Proteiniborus sp. DW1: one gene and its partner. The protein of the gene in region 2 interacts with the protein of the main gene of each other region in a pairwise test. Links are inferred from orthologs where the notes say so. Each region holds a gene or a part of one and is shown on either strand. Other genes may lie near its edges.

Region 1 (9,329 bases), on a different replicon or contig from region 2:
ATGATTGACAAGCTAAATGCAAGAAGAATGGGTATGGAATCAACTGCATCAGGTAGGAGACAAAATTATAGATTTGCGCCAACTTCTAGAATGACTAATACTTATATAGATAATGGAAACAGTACTAAGGAAGAAATAATTCAAAACACTGAGAGAGGTTTATTTGCAAAATACTTGAATGCCGGATCAGTCAATCCTGCTACAGGAGATTTTAACTTCTCGCTTTCAGAAGCTTATTTAATTGAAAATGGTAAAATAACTAAGCCTGTTAAGGGTGCTACTCTTATTGGTAATGGAAACAAGATGCTTCAAGATGTAGATATGGTAGGTAACAACCTACAAATAGGACAGGGTTATTGTTATGCAGCTAGTGGTGCACTATTTATCGGAGCAGGACAGCCTACTATTAGAGTAAAATCTATGATTGTAGGTGGAAGGGAGGAAGCATAATGGATATTCAGATATTATTCCAAAAAGGAAAAGAGTATGGAATTGAAGACATGGAAGTCTATATTGTGAGAAATTCATCTACAGCCTTCAATATTTACGAAGGAAATTTGGAGGGCTATAATGTAGCAGATGAAAAGATCTTATCCCTTAGAGGTATTTACAATGGAAAAATGGGATATTCTTATACTGAAAAGCTTATGGAAGACTCCATTGATGAATTACTTAAGAATTTAATCCAGTATGCAGAAAACAACGACAGTGAAGATATAGAAGTATTATCTGCTCCAGATAATAAATATGAAAATACTGAAAAAAAGGCAAATAAATTAGATAAATATACAGATGATGAGAAAATAGAGTTTTTGAAGTCTATTGAAAAAGCTGCCTTTGCTTATGATGAAAAGGTAAAAGCAGTAGAATCCTGCAGTTACTATGAACGTACCAATTCAGTTTTCATAGTAAATACAAAGGGCTTAGAGCTAGAGGATACATATAGTGTAGCAGTTATAGATCTTTCCGTTGTAGCCAATAATGGAAATGAAATGCAGACAGGCTACACTCATATGGTTATAGATGATTTATTAGATGAGTATAAAGATGTATTAGTTAAAGAAGCAGCTTCAGATGCTGTAAGTATGCTGGGAGCTACATCAATAGAGTCTAGAAACTATGAAATAATATTGAGAAATAATGTATCAGCAAACCTGTTTAGCAATATGTTGCAAGTGTTTTTAGGAAATATTGTTCAGAAGAATTTATCCTTAATGAAGGGAAAAATTGGTGAAAAAGTAGGAGTTTCAGATTTAAATATAGTAGAGAATCCATTAATGGATAAAGGAATAGTATGTAGAACCTTTGATGATGAAGGTACCCCTACTTACTCCAAGCACATAATTAAGAATGGTGTTTTAAAAACCTTCCTTCATAACAAAAAAACAGCAGAAAAAGCTGGCTTAAAGTCAACTGGAAATGGTTTTAGAAATTCTCACAAAAGCTCCATAGGAGTTGTATCTACTAATATGTATATTGAAGAAGGAGAACAAACCCTAGAGGATATGATAAGTTCTGTAGATGAAGGAATTATGATTACAGATATACAAGGATTGCATGCCGGCATAAATCCAACATCAGGAGACTTTTCATTGTCATCTAATGGTTTTTTAATAGAGAAAGGACATATAACAAAATCATTGTGTCAGATAGTTATTTCAGGAAATTTCTACAAACTGTTAAACGATATACAAGCCATAGGAAATGATACTAGGTTTTCATTTCCAGGCGGAAATTATTTTGGTTCCCCCTCAATTAAAATAAAAAGTTTAACAGTGGCTGGTAAATAATATAAAAAAACAAGTTAAGCTCTGGTGTAAGGCACCAGAGCTTAACTTGTTTAATGAACTATGATTTTCTTTTTCAAAGTGCTATAATAAAACATAGAAAAATCATTAATATCCTTGGGATATAAGGGTATTAATATATTATAAAAACATAAATAGAGGAGCGTTGATAAATGAAAATAGTTGTACTGGAGCCTTTAGGTATATCAGAAGAAGAGATTAGAGCTATAGCAAAACCTATCACAGACAAGGGACATGAACTAATAGTACATAATCAAAGAACAACAGAGATAGAAGAATTAAAAGAAAGAGTTAAGGGAATGGATGTAATAGTCCTAGCTAATATGCCACTAAAAGGCGAGGTTATAGAATCAAATGATAAATTAAAATTGATTTCAGTAGCTTTTACTGGGGTAGACCATGTAGACTTAGAGGTATGCAAAGAAAATCATATAATTGTTTCAAATTCAGCAGGATATAGTACAGCATCAGTGGCTGAGCTTACATATGGTTTGATTATCTCATTATTAAGGAACATAGTTCCACTAGACAATGCTACTAGAAGTGGAAAAATCATGGCTGGATTTAGCCAAACAGATTTACAGGGTAAGATTTTAGGAGTCATAGGAACAGGGGCCATAGGAAGTAGAGTAGCGGAGATAGGATTAGCTTTTGGATGCAAACTAGTGGCTTACAATAGAAGTGAGAATGAAGAACTTAAAAATAAGGGAGTGACATATCTACCCTTAGAAGAACTACTAAAAGAAAGTGATATAGTAACTATACACCTTCCACTTACAAAAGACACAAGAGGACTAATTGACGCTGAAAAACTTAGCTTTATGAAAAAAGATGCACTGCTTATAAATACAGCTAGAGGTCCTATAGTAGACAACAAAGCCTTAGCAGAAGCTTTAAATAATGGAGACCTAGGAGGAGCGGGTATAGATGTATTCGATATGGAGCCACCACTACCATTAGATTATCCATTACTGAAAGCACCAAATACAGTACTAACTCCACATATAGGCTTTGCAACTAAAGAAGCCATGAAAAGAAGAGCACAAATAACATTTGATAACATAATCCAGTGGCTTGACGGAAATCCACAAAATAGAGTTATATAATAAAAATTTTACAACTATATTTATAATATTAACTAGGGCTTAGGCTCTAGTTTTTTTATGTCATAAAATAAAGCTTATCAAAAGTTTACATTAATATCTATATATACCCTAATAAGTTAGGGGGATAAGCATGAGTAAGAGAATAAAGAGTATTTTATTAATAATACTTGTATTATTTTTGGTAGCATGTTCCGAAGATGTAATTAAGCCTGAAACTGACTTAGAGGATTCTTTAGAGGCTACTATGAAAATACTTACTTCAGAGGGGTTTAAAGGTAGGCTTGCAGGTACAGAAGGTAAAGAAAAGGTTGCTTTTTTTATTGAGAATAGATTCAAAAAAATTGGACTAGCCCCTTATACTGGGGAAAGTTACTTTTAGGTGGGAAAATTACTTTAGATAATGAGAATTTAATAAGTAAAGAACTAATAGATAAAATAAAAATAAGCCTAGATAAAAATAGTATAGAATATGTAGATATGTATTATGGATTGAGCGATCATCAAAGCTTTGTTGATAATAATATATGTGGAGTGACTATTGGACAGGAAAATCTTAATGATATACATACTTCTAAAGACACAAATGATGACATGAGAAGTGTATATAAATATTCCAATACCGAAGAAGACATTATCAATCTAATTGAAGAGTTAGATCTGGAGGAAAGCATTGAAAAGATTATTAATGACCTTGGGATATAGGATATAAATATAATCAAAACTACCTATTAAGATGGTAGTTTTGATTATTGAGTTTAATTGTCTTGCCTTGACATTTTCTATTAAGCACCAAATTTCTATATTACATAAGTAGTAAAACTTAAATTGACCTATTTACTACCTTTACTATACAGTTCTATAATCTTCAAAATAACTTCCACAGCTTTTTCCATAGATTCTACAGGGATAAATTCATATTTTCCATGATAGTTGTGCCCACCAGTAAATAGATTTGGACAAGGTAGTCCCATATAAGATAGTCTAGCACCATCAGTACCACCACGGACAGGAGTTATTAAAGGAGTTATTCCTAACTCTTCCATAGCTCTTTTGGCAGTGTCAACTATATGCATTACAGGTTCTATTTTTTCCTTCATATTATAGTACTGGTCTTTTATCTCTAAATGAACAGTGCCTTCGCCGTATTTAGCATTTAAGAAATCTACTACTTTTTGCATGAGACCCTTTTTCTCTTCGAATTTATCCCTAAAATGATCTCTTATAATATAGCTTGCTTTTGTTTCTTCAACATCTCCATTTAAAGATGAAAGAAGGAAAAACCCTTCATAGCCTTCTGTATATTTGGGCTTTTGATTTTCAGGCAGCATAGAATTTAGTTCCATGGCTATCTCCATGGAATTTATCATCTTATTCTTAGCGGAACCAGGATGAACATTTCTACCTTTTATAGTTAGTTTAACACCAGCAGCGTTGAAATTCTCATATTCCAGCTCTCCTAATCTACCGCCATCCACTGTATATGCAAAATCTGCATTGAACTTCTTCACATCAAAGTAGTCCGCTCCTCTTCCCACCTCTTCATCAGGTGTAAAGGCAACCTTTATATCACCATGCTCTATTTGAGGATTATTTACCAGATATTCTATAGCAGTCATTATTTCTGCTATGCCTGCCTTATCATCTGCTCCCAGTAAAGTAGTGCCATCTGTAGTGATTAGAGTTTTTCCTATGTATTCTTTAAGCTCTGGGAAATCCTTTGGAGATAGAACTATATTGTTTTCTTTATTTAGAATAATATCTCCACCATCATAATTTTCAACTATTTTAGGCTTTACATTTTCTCCTGACATATCAGGACTAGTATCCATATGAGCAATAAAACCAATAGTAGGTACTTTTTTATCTGTGTTCGAAGGAAGAGTAGCCATTACATAACAATTTTCATCTACTGAAACATCCTTAAGGCCTAGTTCATTTAATTCCTTAACTAAGAGATTTGCCAGTTCAAATTGTTTTTTTGAGCTAGGAAAATCCTGAGAATCGTATTCTGATTTTGTATCTATGGCTACATAATTTAAAAACCTATCAACTACTTTTTTCATATATGTCACCTCGTCAAATATATTTATATTTACTATTTCATTTTATACTTATTATAATGTATTTAAAAATGAAATAGAAGAACTTGGAACAGAAAAATTATAAATTTATATTATTTTCAAATGTTCAATCTGGAGTTAAATTTAAAATGCAAAAATTTAATAAAAATTTACATATAAATGTTTAGTGTTGTTGACCCTGGGTAATATAGTAATAGATAGTTGATAATAATTATCAAAGAAAAACTACCCCCAAAATGAATAATTCCCCCCTTGACTACAGGGCCACCCCCCCTGTAGTTTTTTTATTCGTTAGGAAAGTGCTACTTTTTCAGCAAAAACAAAAAAATGTATATAGGTGTGAACTCTGTTTTTTTGTCCTGACAGGCTGCTATTAAAAATAAATAAGTATAAAGGAATAGTTTTTGTTTGCTTGGATAATGAAAGGGATATATATAAAACTAAATATGAAGTAGATAAGCTTAAAAGGTATTTGTTTAAAAAGTAGTGTAACTATAATTCAATATGATTGCTGACTTTTTAGAATTATGGATTATATAGTGATATAATACAAAGAATAATTTAAAATTTGATATGGAGGTGAGTGCAACTATATATTAAATAAAAAATTAAATAATTCTCTAAGATGTATAAGCTTTCTTTAGTAGTAAATAGGCAAGTAAAAATAAAGGTAAATTCGGTTAGAAAAGGAATTAAATGGGCAAACATGAAGTGAAATCACCACAATAAATTGATTTTATCGGAAATTGTCGCAGATTGTAATACGAAAAAAGGTGTAGACTGGGCAGAAATGAATAGATTATCTTGTATTTATTGTCAGAAAATGCTATAATTTATACTATATATGGATAAAGATGTTATAATTTATACTATATATGGAATTGAATTGGAAAGATATCTGGTTGAATTTTACCGTTTGTTGTCTATTTTTTATAAGGAAGTGAGATTCTATGTGCAATTGTTATACTGAAGCTATAAAAACTGCTATAGAAAACAAACAAGAAGAATTGAATAAACTTTTAGAAAGCGAAATAGTAGATAAAACAAAAGCTCTAGAGCTAAGTATTGAATTGGACAAGCTAATATATAAGTATTATTCCTATACTATGCGAACAATAAATGCTCTATTATAAAATAGCTAATTTCCTAGAATTATTGCTCTTTGGGTTTATTACTAATCCATAGGGTTCAATACTTATCGCTATTTTTAGAATATTTCACATAGATATATAAAGCATTACAATCATAAGAATAGAAAAAAGCGGTGAATACTCGCCGCTTTATCGTTGCATATTTCTGATAGAAGTATTCAGAAAGTGGGACTAGGTTTAATCATCCCAAGGTAACATCTAACAGCATCATTATAGCAAATCCAATGACTACTCCATAAGTAGCTTGCCTCTCATAACCATTTTTATGAGTTTCAGGAATTATCTCATCGCTGATAACAAATAGCATTGCTCCAGCTGCAAAGGCTAATATTAGAGGCAATAAAGGTGCAGCTATATGAACAAGCGCTAGCCCTATGAAAGCACCTATTGGCTCTACTAAACCTGTTAACAATGCAATTAAAAAAGCCTTTCCTAGAGAATAGTTTTCTCTAACTAAAGCTAATGCAACTGCCATACCTTCAGGCAGGTTTTGGAGGCTTATACCGATAGCCAAAGTAATTCCGTTAGATACATTCCCATCACCAAATCCAACACCTACTGCAAGTCCCTCAGGGAAGTTGTGTATGGCTATGGCAATTATAAATAGCCACATTTTAGCTAAAGACGATTTGTTTCCCTCTTCACGCTTGTCAAGTAAATGAATATGAGGAGAATGCTTATCAGTAAGGTCTAAAAATACTCCTCCAAGAATAATTCCGATTAATACAATACCAGCTCCCTTTAAACCACCTCCGCCAGCTTCTATGGCTGGAATAACTAAAGAAAAAGATGTTGCAGCTAGCATAACTCCTGCAGCAAAGCCTAGCATTGTGTCAAGTGTTTTATTGGATACATCTTTAGCGAAAAAGATAGGAAGAGCACCTAAACCAGTAGAAAGCCCTGCTAAAATGCTAGTTATGATTCCAACAAAAATAACATTTTCTGAATTTAAAATAGCTGTCATAAAATTCCCCTTTCAGATGTAAATTCAATTAAAATATGTAGAATAATCGTCAAAATAAAGGTATAGTTTAACAATTTATTAATACCCTATATTTATCTATTATATCAAAAAGTTCACAATAAATGCTAAATTTGATAATATTGAATTAAAGATTTTACACGAGGTGATATTATGTCTGGTGATTTTTATAAAGTGTTAGTAGTTGATGATGATATAGAAATATGTAATATGATAGAAATGTTTTTGTTAAGAGAAAGATTTCAAGTAGTAAAGGCATATGATGGGGAAGATGCATTAGAAAAATTCATGAAAGAAATGCCAGATATAGTCATACTAGATATTATGCTTCCTAAAATTGATGGGTATGATGTGTGCAGAGAAATAAAGAAAGTAAGTGAAGTACCTATTATAATGCTTACAGCAAAGGGAGAAACCTTTGATAAAGTACTAGGTCTTAGACTTGGCGCCGATGACTATATGGTAAAACCTTTCGAGCCTGAGGAGTTGATTGCAAGGATAAGAGCTGTTCTTAGGAGAGTTAATCCTAAGGAATATAATAGTAGAGACAAAGTCATATTGCCTTCATTAATGGTAGATATGGATGAATTCAGTATAAAAGTAAATGATCAGATCATGAGCCTACCAAAAAAAGAAATGGAACTTATATACTTTTTAGTTTCAAATCCTAACAAATTATTTACCAGAGATCAGCTTATAGAGCAAATATGGGGATATGATTTTGTAGGTGAAACAAGAACTGTTGATGTTCACATAAAAAGATTAAGAGAAAAGCTTAAAGGAGTTGAGGACAAATATGAGATAAAAACAGTGTGGGGAGTGGGCTATAAATTTGAGGTGAAAAAAGGTGTTTAATACAGTATTTAAAAAGCTAGTATCAGTATATTTTATTGTAATATTAGTGATATTTGCTGTATTGGGAGCATCAATGATAAAAATGTTCGAAAATTATTATTTTGAAAAAAGAAGTGAAGTCTTAATTGCCGAGGGACAAAAACTTAATTCAACAGTAATAAAATACCTTAATCGTCAGGTTACTTATGAAAGACTTGAGCTTGAAATGGAATCCATAGAAAGATTTTTAAACACAAAGGTATGGGTCGTAGATAAAATGGGATATGTATATGGAGTATCTAATAGATCTGAGACTAGACTAATAGGGAGACAGCTAACAGAAGATGATATTGTAAGTGTATTGAAGGGAAATATTATTGCTAAAAGGGGAAGCTACGACGAGTATTTTAATAGTCCAGTAATGACAGTAGGAATACCAATATTTATCAATGGCAAAGTAGAAAATGGTATTTTCATGCATTCGCCAATATATGAGGTTAAGGAAACTTTAAAGGAGACATATAAAATAATCATCTATTCAATGCTCATATCAATGACTATAGCATTAGTATTACTCTATTTTATTTCCCAGAGGATTTCAAGGCCTATAAAGGAAATGAATGAAATTACTAAGGTAATAGCTTCAGGAGAATTTGACAAAAGAGTTTCTATAATGTCAAAGGATGAAATAGGACAATTAGCTGTTTCTTTTAACTATATGGCAGGAGAGCTAGATAAGCTAGAAGAAATGAGAAAGGGATTTATAGCAGATGTTTCACATGAACTAAGAACACCACTAACACTTATCAAAGGATACGTGAAGGGGCTTATGGATGTGGAATTATCTGAAGAGACCAGGGAAGAATACTTAGACATAATCTATAGAGAAACAGGTAGACTTACTGAGCTTATAAACAATCTTTTAGATTTGTCAAAAATGGAATCAGGGAAAAATATACTCAATATGGAGAAGTTTGATATTAACGAGTTGATTAGAAGAACTATAGTTAATTATAGCAACAAGCTTGAAGAAAAGGACATCAATATAGAAGCTAGATTTGCACAGGATCCTACACTAGTAATGGCGGATAAGGATAGTATTTCCCAGGTAATATCGAACTTAGTAGATAATGCAATAAAATTCATGAATAATGGCGGAAATTTATTTGTTAAAACTGAAATGAAGGAAGATAAAGTATTTATATCAATTAAGGATACGGGAATAGGAATACCAGAGAATGAGCTTAATAATATTTGGCAAAGATTTTATAAAGGAGATAAATCAAGATCTAGACAAATAAAGGGAACGGGACTAGGACTTTCAATAGTAAAGGAGATCATAAAAAGTCACAATGAGCAAATATGGG
Region 2 (9,242 bases):
TACTGAATGCTGCTTTACCAACAGCTTTCATTGTAATAGCTGAGAATAGGAATGGTAGCATACCACCAATTAATAATCCAGCAATTACTGTTGGTTGAGTTAAGTCTATGCTAGAAAGATTTACTGCTTGTGTATAAGATGCAAATAATGCTAATGCTGTAAGTGCTGCTGAACCTATAGCAAATCCTTTTCCAACTGCTGCTGTTGTATTTCCTACAGCGTCAAGTTTATCTGTAACATTACGTACTTCTTTTGGTAATCCACTCATCTCTGCTATACCACCAGCATTATCTGCTATTGGACCATAAGCATCTACAGCTATTGTCATAGCAGCCGTAGATAGCATACCTACTGCAGCAAGTGCTATACCATAAAGACCTTTGGCAGGGTCTGCTATTCCTCCTGTAGCAAAGAAAGCTACAAGTATACCTATAGCAATAACTATTATAGGCCATGCAGTAGACATCATACCTACTGATAATCCACCAATAATATTAGTTGAACTTCCTGTTTCTGATTCATCTGCGATGCTTTGAACAGGCTTGAAATCTCCTGAAGTATAATACTCAGTAATTCTAGCTACGATTAATCCTACTGCTAGTCCAGAAAGTATTGCAATAAAAGGCTGATATGAATCTAACATACTCTTACTTAAGAAGAATGCAACAATAACTGTTAGTACTGAACTTACAAGCGTACCAGTATTAAGAGACTTTTGAGGATCTGAACCTTCTTTAGCTCTTACAAAGAAAGTTCCTATTATAGAAGCAATTACTCCAACTGCTGATAACACTAATGGGAATAATGCTCCATTTGCATCAAATACTACTACACCTAATGTAATAGCTGATATAATTGAACCTACATAAGATTCAAACAAGTCAGCACCCATACCTGCAACGTCACCTACGTTATCTCCTACGTTATCAGCTATAACTGCAGGGTTTCTTGGGTCATCTTCTGGAATACCTGCTTCAACCTTTCCTACAAGGTCTGCTCCTACGTCGGCAGCTTTAGTATATATACCTCCACCAACACGTGCAAAAAGAGCTATTGATGAAGCACCAAGTCCAAAACCTGTTATAGTTGCTGGATTACCTATAGTAGCATATAGAATACCAACACCTAAAAGTCCTAACCCTACAACTGCCATTCCCATAACTGCTCCACCAGAGAATGCTACGCTAAGAGCTTTATTCATTCCACCATCCTTTGCAGCGCTAGCAGTTCTAACATTGGCTTTTGTAGCAACTTTCATTCCAAAAAATCCTGTTAAAGCTGAAAAAATCGCTCCAATTAAGAAGCTTACACCAGTTAATATATCTATCCCTAATGATAAAATTATAAATAATATAACAACAAATATTGCTAAAGTTTTATATTCTCTTGAAAGAAAAGCCATAGCACCATCTGCAATGTAAGATGCTATTTCCTTCATTCTATCATTACCAGGAGATACCTTGTTAATTGTTGATGCTTTATACAAAGCGAATAACAGCGCAATTATCCCAACAACTGGTGCTGAGATTAAAAATATGTCCATATACCCTTTCCTCCTTGACTAAAAATTACTATTACTGCAATGCAGTTAAAACTAATGCTGATATAACGAACACTATTGCAGATATTGTAGTTATTTTACTAAGTATTCCTTCATAGCTTCTTCCTTTGTTTTTACCCCAAATGCTCTCTGCTCCACCGCCTATGCTGCCAGATAATCCAGCACTTTTTCCTGACTGTAATAATACACTAGCAATAAGTGCCAAGCTCGCTATTACAATTAAAATATAAAATAATGTTTGCATCTTTCCACCTCCTGTTCTGTCTCATGAACACAATAATTTTAACACAGTGGCAATATAAAATCAACAAGTATTTAGGTGTTTATGAGCTTTTAAACCTAATTGCCGAATACTATCAATAGTTGACTATTGATAGTATTCGGCAAATTTAGGAAATTCATACCTTCTTGCTTACTTTATTTTCTTTTTATGTTATAAAAGACTTCTCTTCCTCTATACTGGCTAGATTCACCAAGCATATCTTCTATTCTAAGCAATTGATTGTATTTAGCTACTCTATCTGTTCTTGAAGGTGCACCTGTCTTTATTTGTCCAGCATTAACAGCTACTACTAAATCAGCAATAGTAGAGTCTTCAGTCTCACCTGATCTATGTGAAACAACTGCTGTATATCCAGCTCTCTTTGCCATTTCAATAGCATCAAGGGTTTCTGTAATAGTACCAATTTGGTTAAGCTTAATTAATATTGAGTTAGCAACTCCAGTTTGAATGCCTTTCTCTAGTCTTTTTGTATTAGTTACAAATAAATCGTCACCTACTAATTGAACTCTATCTCCTAATCTTTCTGTTAAGGCTTTCCAGCCTTCCCAATCTTCTTCATCTAAACCATCTTCTATTGATATAATAGGATATTTATTAACTAATTCTTCGTAGAAATCAATCATTTCAGCCGAAGTGAACTCTTTTCCTTCACCTGCTAAAGTATAAACTTTAGTTTCTTTGTTGTACATTTCTGTAGCAGCTACGTCTAATGCTAAGAATACTTCTTCTCCTGGTTTATATCCAGCCTTTTTAATTGCTTCTACTATAGTAGCTAGAGCTTCTTCATTAGAGCTTAAGTTTGGAGCAAATCCGCCTTCATCACCTACAGCAGTATTTAATCCTTTATCCTTTAGAACTTTCTTTAAATTGTGGAATATTTCTGCTCCCATTCTAAGAGCTTCTCTAAAAGTAAGTGCCCCAACTGGCATTACCATGAATTCTTGAATATCTACATTATTATCAGCATGCTCTCCACCGTTTAGTATGTTCATCATTGGAACTGGTAGGGTTTTTGAATTTACTCCACCTAAATATTGATATAGTGGTAATCCTAATGTATCAGCTGCTGCTTTTGCAACTGCCATTGACACTCCAAGAATTGCGTTAGCTCCTAGTTTCCCCTTATTATCTGTACCATCAAGCTCTATAAGCCTCATATCTATAGCTACTTGGTCTAGTGCATCCATCCCTATAATTTCAGGAGCTATTATCTCATTGACATTATTTACAGCATTAGTTACTCCTTTGCCTAAATATCTATCTTTGTCATTGTCTCTTAATTCTACAGCTTCAAAAGCACCAGTAGAAGCACCTGAAGGCACTGCTGCTCTTCCATATCCATCACTTTCTGTCCATACCTCAACCTCTACTGTTGGATTTCCTCTCGAGTCAAGTATCTCTCTCGCATAAATGTCTGTTATCATTGTCATGGTTGTTAACCTCCTTGTTTTAATTCGACCAATAGTGAGCAGTAGTTGAACAATTGTTTAGCTATCGCTACACTATCATTAAACTACTGTTCCACTATCGCTAAAACTACTTAATTATCAATGATGTTCCAGTCATTTCCCGGGGAATTGGAACATTCATAATATCTAATAAAGTGGGGGCAATGTCTGCTAAAATTCCTTCCCTCAGCTTTACATTACCTTCGCCTACAATTATACATGGTACTCTATTAGTAGTATGGGCAGTAAGCTTCCCCCCTGTTTCTGTATCTATCATCTCTTCAGCATTCCCATGATCTGCTGTAATAAGCACTTTTCCATTTACTTTATTAATTTCATGAACTATTTCACCAAGACAAGCATCAACTATTTCAATAGCTTTTACAGCTGCATTAAAATCTCCTGTGTGTCCTACCATATCTGTATTAGCAAAGTTAAGTACAATTAGATCATATACTCCACTTTTAATTCTGTTTATTACTTCATTTTTAACTTCTATAGCACTCATTTCAGGCTTTAAATCGTATGTTGCTACCTTTGGAGAGGGTATCAATATCCTGTCTTCACCTTCATTTGGTTTTTCAACACCTCCGTTGAAAAAGAAAGTAACATGAGCGTACTTTTCAGTTTCTGCAATCCTTAGTTGCTTCATGCCTAATGAACTTATATACTCACCTAGTGTATTTGTATAGCTTTGAGGTTTGTAAATTATTTCTACGTTTTCTATGGTCTTATCATACTGAGTCATGCACACATAATGAGTATTGACCTTTTTCTTACGCTCAAAGCCTTCAAAGTCCTCATCTACAAATGCCCTTGTTAATTGTCTTGCCCTATCAGGCCTAAAGTTAAAGAATATAATAGAATCTCCCTCATCTACTACTGCAACAGGCTTATTTTTATTCATTATTACTGAAGGCACAACAAATTCATCTGTTAATTCGTCTGCATAAGATTTATTAATAATCTCTATTGCTGAACCTCCAGTATTGCCTACTCCTAGAGTTAGTGCTTCGTAAGCCAACTGAGTTCTATCCCATCTCTTATCCCTATCCATTGCATAATATCTACCTGCAATTGTAGCTATTTTCCCTACTCCAATTTCTGATATCTTTGCTTCTAATTCCTCTAAGAAACCTTTACCACTTTTAGGAGGAACATCTCTCCCATCTAAGAAGCAGTGGATATATACATCCTCTAGCCCTTTAGACTTAGCAAGTTCTAAAAGCGCATATAGATGACTATTGTGACTATGAACTCCTCCATCTGATAGTAGACCCATTAAATGTAACTTTGATTTATTCTTTTTACAGTTTTCTATAGCATCTAAAAGTTCTTTTTTATTGAAGAACTCTTTATTCTCAATAGACTTTGTTATTCTAGTCAATTCTTGATATATTATCCTTCCAGCACCTATGTTAAGATGTCCAACTTCAGAATTTCCCATTTGTCCCTCTGGCAATCCTACTGAAAGTCCACTAGCCTCTAGGGTAGTGCTTGGATAATTCTCCACTAAAAGTCTATAATTAGGGGTCTTAGCCTTGAGTATCGCATTTCCTTCGTATTCTTTTCCTAATCCCCAACCATCTAGTATTATAATTGCTACTAAGCTTTTTTTCATGTTTGCACCTCTTTAAAAACTAATTAGCTTAATAAACTCCTCTGGTTTTAAGCTAGCTCCCCCTACTAATGCACCATCAATATCTGATTGATTCATTATCTCAGTAATATTGTTTGGTTTAACACTTCCTCCATATTGTATCCTAACCTTGTCTGATACCCCTCTGTCATATTTATCCATTATTGTTGTTCTTATAAATGATATCATATCATTAGCTTCTTCTTTTGTTGCTGTCTTTCCTGTGCCAATTGCCCATATTGGCTCGTATGCAATTACAATCTTGACCATATCTTCCGCAGATATATCCTCAAAAGCTTTTAATACTTGAGATTTTACTACTTCTTTCTCAATATTGTCCTCTCTCTGCTCCAAAGCCTCTCCTACACAGACTATTGGAATAATATTATGCTTTAGGGCTGATTTTATCTTTTTATTCACAGTTTCATCTGTCTCATTGAAATATTGTCTTCTCTCTGAGTGACCAATTATTACATAATCTACTCCTATTTCTTTAAGCATTAAAGGTGATATTTCACCAGTAAAGGCACCGCTTTCCTCCCAGTGCATATTTTGTGCACCAAGCTTAAGCTTTGTACCAGATATGATTTTCTTTACTTCATTTAATGCTGTAAATGGAACACAGACTACAACCTCGACTTCTTCTTTTAAATTGTTCTTAATATCATTAACTAGTTGAATGGCTTCATCTATGGTTTTGTTCATTTTCCAATTACCAGCTATAATGGGTGTCCTCACAACTAGCCCTCCTTATTTATCCTCTATTGCAGCGATACCAGGAAGAACCTTTCCTTCAAAAAATTCTAGTGATGCTCCGCCACCAGTAGAGACATGTGTCATCTTATGATCTAATCCTGCTTGTTCTACTGCAGCAGCACTATCTCCTCCGCCTACAATAGTTATTCCATTTGATTCTGACATTGCCTTCGCAATAGCATTAGTGCCTTTTGCAAAGTTTGACATCTCAAAAACTCCCATAGGACCATTCCATAAAATGGTCTTAGCACTTTTTATTATTTCAGAGAAAGCTTCTATTGTCTTTTCTCCAATATCTAATCCCATCATATCTTCAGGCATTTTATCAACATCAACAGTTCTAAACTCAGTTTCATTCTTAAATTCTTTAGCAACTACCATGTCTAAAGGTAATACTAAGTTTACATTCTTAACTCTTGCTTTTTCCAATAGATTTTTCGCTAATTCAATTTTATCTTCTTCTACTAGTGATTTACCTATTTCCAATCCCTGTGCCTTTAAGAATGTGTATGCCATTCCACCACCAATTAGCAAGCTATCTACCTTATCTAGAAAGTTCTCAATTACGTTAATTTTATCTGACACTTTTGCACCACCTAATATAGCAACAAAAGGTCTCTCTGGATTAGACATTGCTTTGCCCATGATTTCAATTTCTTTTTTCACTAAATATCCTGATGCAGATGGCAATTGACTGCTTAGTCCAACATTTGATGCATGAGCTCTATGTGCAGTGCCAAATGCATCATTTACAAACATATCTCCTAATGAAGCTAGTTGTTTTGCAAATTCTTCTCCATTCTTCTCTTCTTCTTTTCTATATCTTGTATTTTCTAATAGTACTACATCGGAATTTTTCATATTATTTACTATTTCTTTTGTTATTTCACCTGCTACCATATCATCTTTTGCAAATATTACATCCTTATTTAGTAATTCACCTAATCTTTTTGCTACTGGCTCTAGTGTATATTTGGGATTAGGTTCTCCCTTTGGTCTGCCTAAGTGGGACATTACAATAGCTTTTCCACCATTGTTAATTATGTATTCTATAGTCGGTATTGCACTCCTTATTCTTCTATCGTCTGTTATTTCACCTTTATCATTCATAGGAACGTTGAAGTCGCATCTTACTAAGACTCTTTTTCCTGTTACATTTAAATCTTCAATACTCTTTTTGTTTAACATAATATCCCTCCCTAATGGCTATAACATCATAAAAATGTTCAAAATCCGGTTCAATAGCCTATACTATTGAACCGGTTCTAATACTTATTGCCACTTATTTGCCATTAACACTGCTAAATCTACAACTCTTGCAGAATATCCCCATTCATTATCATACCAAGAAACTATTTTCACCATATTGTCTATTACCATTGTCGATAATCCATCTATTATTGATGAACGTGGGTCTTTTCTATAGTCTATTGAAACTAATGGCTCATCTGAGAAACCTAGTATTCCTTTTAATTCGCCTTCTGCTGCTTCTTTCAATGCTTGATTAACTTCTTCAGCTGTTGTAGGTCTTTCTACTTCGAATACAACGTCAACTACTGAAACTGTTGGTGTAGGAACTCTCATTGCCATACCATTAAGCTTTCCTTTAAGCTCAGGAATTACTAATGCAACTGCCTTTGCTGCTCCTGTAGTTGTTGGAATAATAGATTCAGCTGCTGCTCTTGCTCTTCTTAAATCCTTGTGAGAGCCATCAAGAATTCTTTGGTCATTTGTATAGGCATGAACTGTTGTCATTAAGCCTTTTACTACTCCAAATTTCTCTACTATAACCTTTGCAAATGGTGCTAAACAATTAGTTGTACATGATGCATTAGATACTACTACGTGATTTACAGGGTCATAATCTTTTTCATTAACTCCCATAACTATAGTTGCATCTTCATTTTTACCAGGTGCAGTAATTATAACCTTTTTTGCTCCTGCCTTAATGTGCTTCATATTGCTTTCCTTGTCTCTAAACTTACCTGAAGATTCTATTACTAGGTCTACTCCTAGCTCTGCCCATGGAAGCCCTTCTGGATCTCTACTGTTTACTACTTTTATTTCTTTTCCATTTACAACTATTGCATCATCTGTAGAACCTACTTCGCCTTCAAATTTACCAAAACAAGTATCATACTTAAATAGGTGAGCCAAGCTTGCTGGGCTTTGTGAGCTATTTACAGCAACAAACTCTAGCTCTTTTACATTGTCCTCTAAGGCAATTCTTAGAACATTTCTTCCTATTCTTCCAAATCCATTAATAGCAACTTTAATTGACATTTAAATTCCTCCTTTAATATTATTAGCTACTATATTGTAGCATTTTTATTCATAGATAATATTTTTCTAGCTGCAGCTTCATCAATTACAAGTGTCAAATTTCTATGTAGTTTACATACTGCAACAATTGCCTCAGCTTTATCTTTTCCACCTGCTACTCCTATAACTGTGTTTATTTTCTTAAAGTCCTCTAGAGATAAACCAATTGTACTCGTCTCTAGAACAATATCTCCACTAGTATTAAAGTAGTGACCAAATGCTTCTGCTACTGCCCCTGCTTTTTTTATCTCGTCTATCTTATCCTGTTGTAATTCTCTCCTCTTGGCCATAACATCTGCTCTACCTATGCCAAAGACTAATATGTCCATATTCTTAATAATATCCAAAACCTCTTTTACCTCATGAACAGTCATTAGAGCATTTAAAGCTTCAATTCCAACATTATCAGGGACTTGCAGGAGCCTATAGCTTCCTCCTAGTTTTTTTGCAATTTTGGCCGCAATATTATTTGACTGTGTTTCAAGTTCCTTTCCCAGTCCTCCTCTAGCAGGGACTACTGTAATATTCCTTTTAGTCTTTTCAATTGTCATTTCTTCTGCAACTTGGGCCATAGTAGTACCACCTGTAATTCCTATAATATAGCCCTCCTTAGTAACTTGCTTTATAAGATTAGACGCTGTTTTGCCCATTTCTCTGAATGCAATGATATCGTCATCTAAATCCCCTGGTACAATATATACCTTATCTATGCTTAGCATATCCCTAATCTTTTTCTCTAAACTATTAAGCCCCCTTAATCCATGAATGTAATCCTTTAATTTATCAATTATTATTTTTCCTTCTTCTGTAACATTCATTCCATTAGTCTCAATGTCTAGAAGTCCTTGTTCTTTTAAAACACCTACTTCTGTTCTTATAACTCTTTCGCCAAGACCTAAATTATTGGCTAAAGCTCTTCTTCCTATAGGCTGATTATAATAGATATTTCTGAGTATTGAATACCTTTTCTCTAAAATATCAATTATTTCAGGTGTGATTTTTTTCTGAAGTTCAATCAGATCTTTCATCAAAACACACTCCTTGCGGACGAATTGTGTCCAAGATGTCGAAAAATGACCCATTATTATAACTGTATATAAAGCAAATCTAATACAATACTTAGTATTTCTTTTATTCTCTGCCATTATGCTTTATAGTCATTACTATTATTATTTTCTTAATTGTAGGTCATATGTAGTCCCGGAGTTTAAAAATTGTCCCGGTATTGGAATA

What was found.
Region 1: the proteins of tpiA (region 2) and pepT interact in binary tests that used the Escherichia coli proteins (3 or more experiments, as listed by UniProt). The link is inferred for Proteiniborus sp. DW1 from one-to-one orthologs.

What each region holds. Positions count from the first base shown.
Region 1 is NZ_FMDO01000013.1:84,960-94,288, forward strand. The notes cover bases 2,862-5,847. They hold pepT (peptidase T), read right to left. Parts: upstream 4,978-5,847; coding sequence 3,745-4,977; downstream 2,862-3,744. Other genes in these bases: DW1_RS03415 (NAD(P)-dependent oxidoreductase), read left to right, coding at 2,862-2,914; DW1_RS03420 (hypothetical protein), read left to right, coding at 3,045-3,293; DW1_RS03425 (hypothetical protein), read left to right, coding at 3,392-3,616. In the rest of the region: DW1_RS03405 (TldD/PmbA family protein), read left to right, coding at 1-450; DW1_RS03410 (TldD/PmbA family protein), read left to right, coding at 450-1,790; more of DW1_RS03415, read left to right, coding at 1,961-2,861; DW1_RS03435 (aspartyl-phosphate phosphatase Spo0E family protein), read left to right, coding at 5,946-6,128; DW1_RS03440 (ZIP family metal transporter), read right to left, coding at 6,328-7,110; DW1_RS03445 (response regulator transcription factor), read left to right, coding at 7,282-7,983; DW1_RS03450 (sensor histidine kinase), read left to right, coding at 7,976-9,329. UniProt on the Escherichia coli protein: Cleaves the N-terminal amino acid of tripeptides.
Region 2 is NZ_FMDO01000030.1:23,189-32,430, reverse strand. Bases 3,798-6,696 are described here. They hold tpiA (triose-phosphate isomerase), read right to left. Parts: upstream 5,670-6,696; coding sequence 4,926-5,669; downstream 3,798-4,925. Other genes in these bases: DW1_RS07120 (phosphoglycerate kinase), read right to left, coding at 5,682-6,696; gpmI (2,3-bisphosphoglycerate-independent phosphoglycerate mutase), read right to left, coding at 3,798-4,913. Also shown: DW1_RS07145 (sodium-translocating pyrophosphatase), read right to left, coding at 1-1,543; preprotein translocase subunit SecG, read right to left, coding at 1,575-1,805; eno (phosphopyruvate hydratase), read right to left, coding at 1,979-3,274; more of gpmI, read right to left, coding at 3,381-3,797; more of DW1_RS07120, read right to left, coding at 6,697-6,878; gap (type I glyceraldehyde-3-phosphate dehydrogenase), read right to left, coding at 6,960-7,970; DW1_RS07110 (sugar-binding transcriptional regulator), read right to left, coding at 8,000-9,037. UniProt on the Escherichia coli protein: Involved in the gluconeogenesis. Catalyzes stereospecifically the conversion of dihydroxyacetone phosphate (DHAP) to D-glyceraldehyde-3-phosphate (G3P).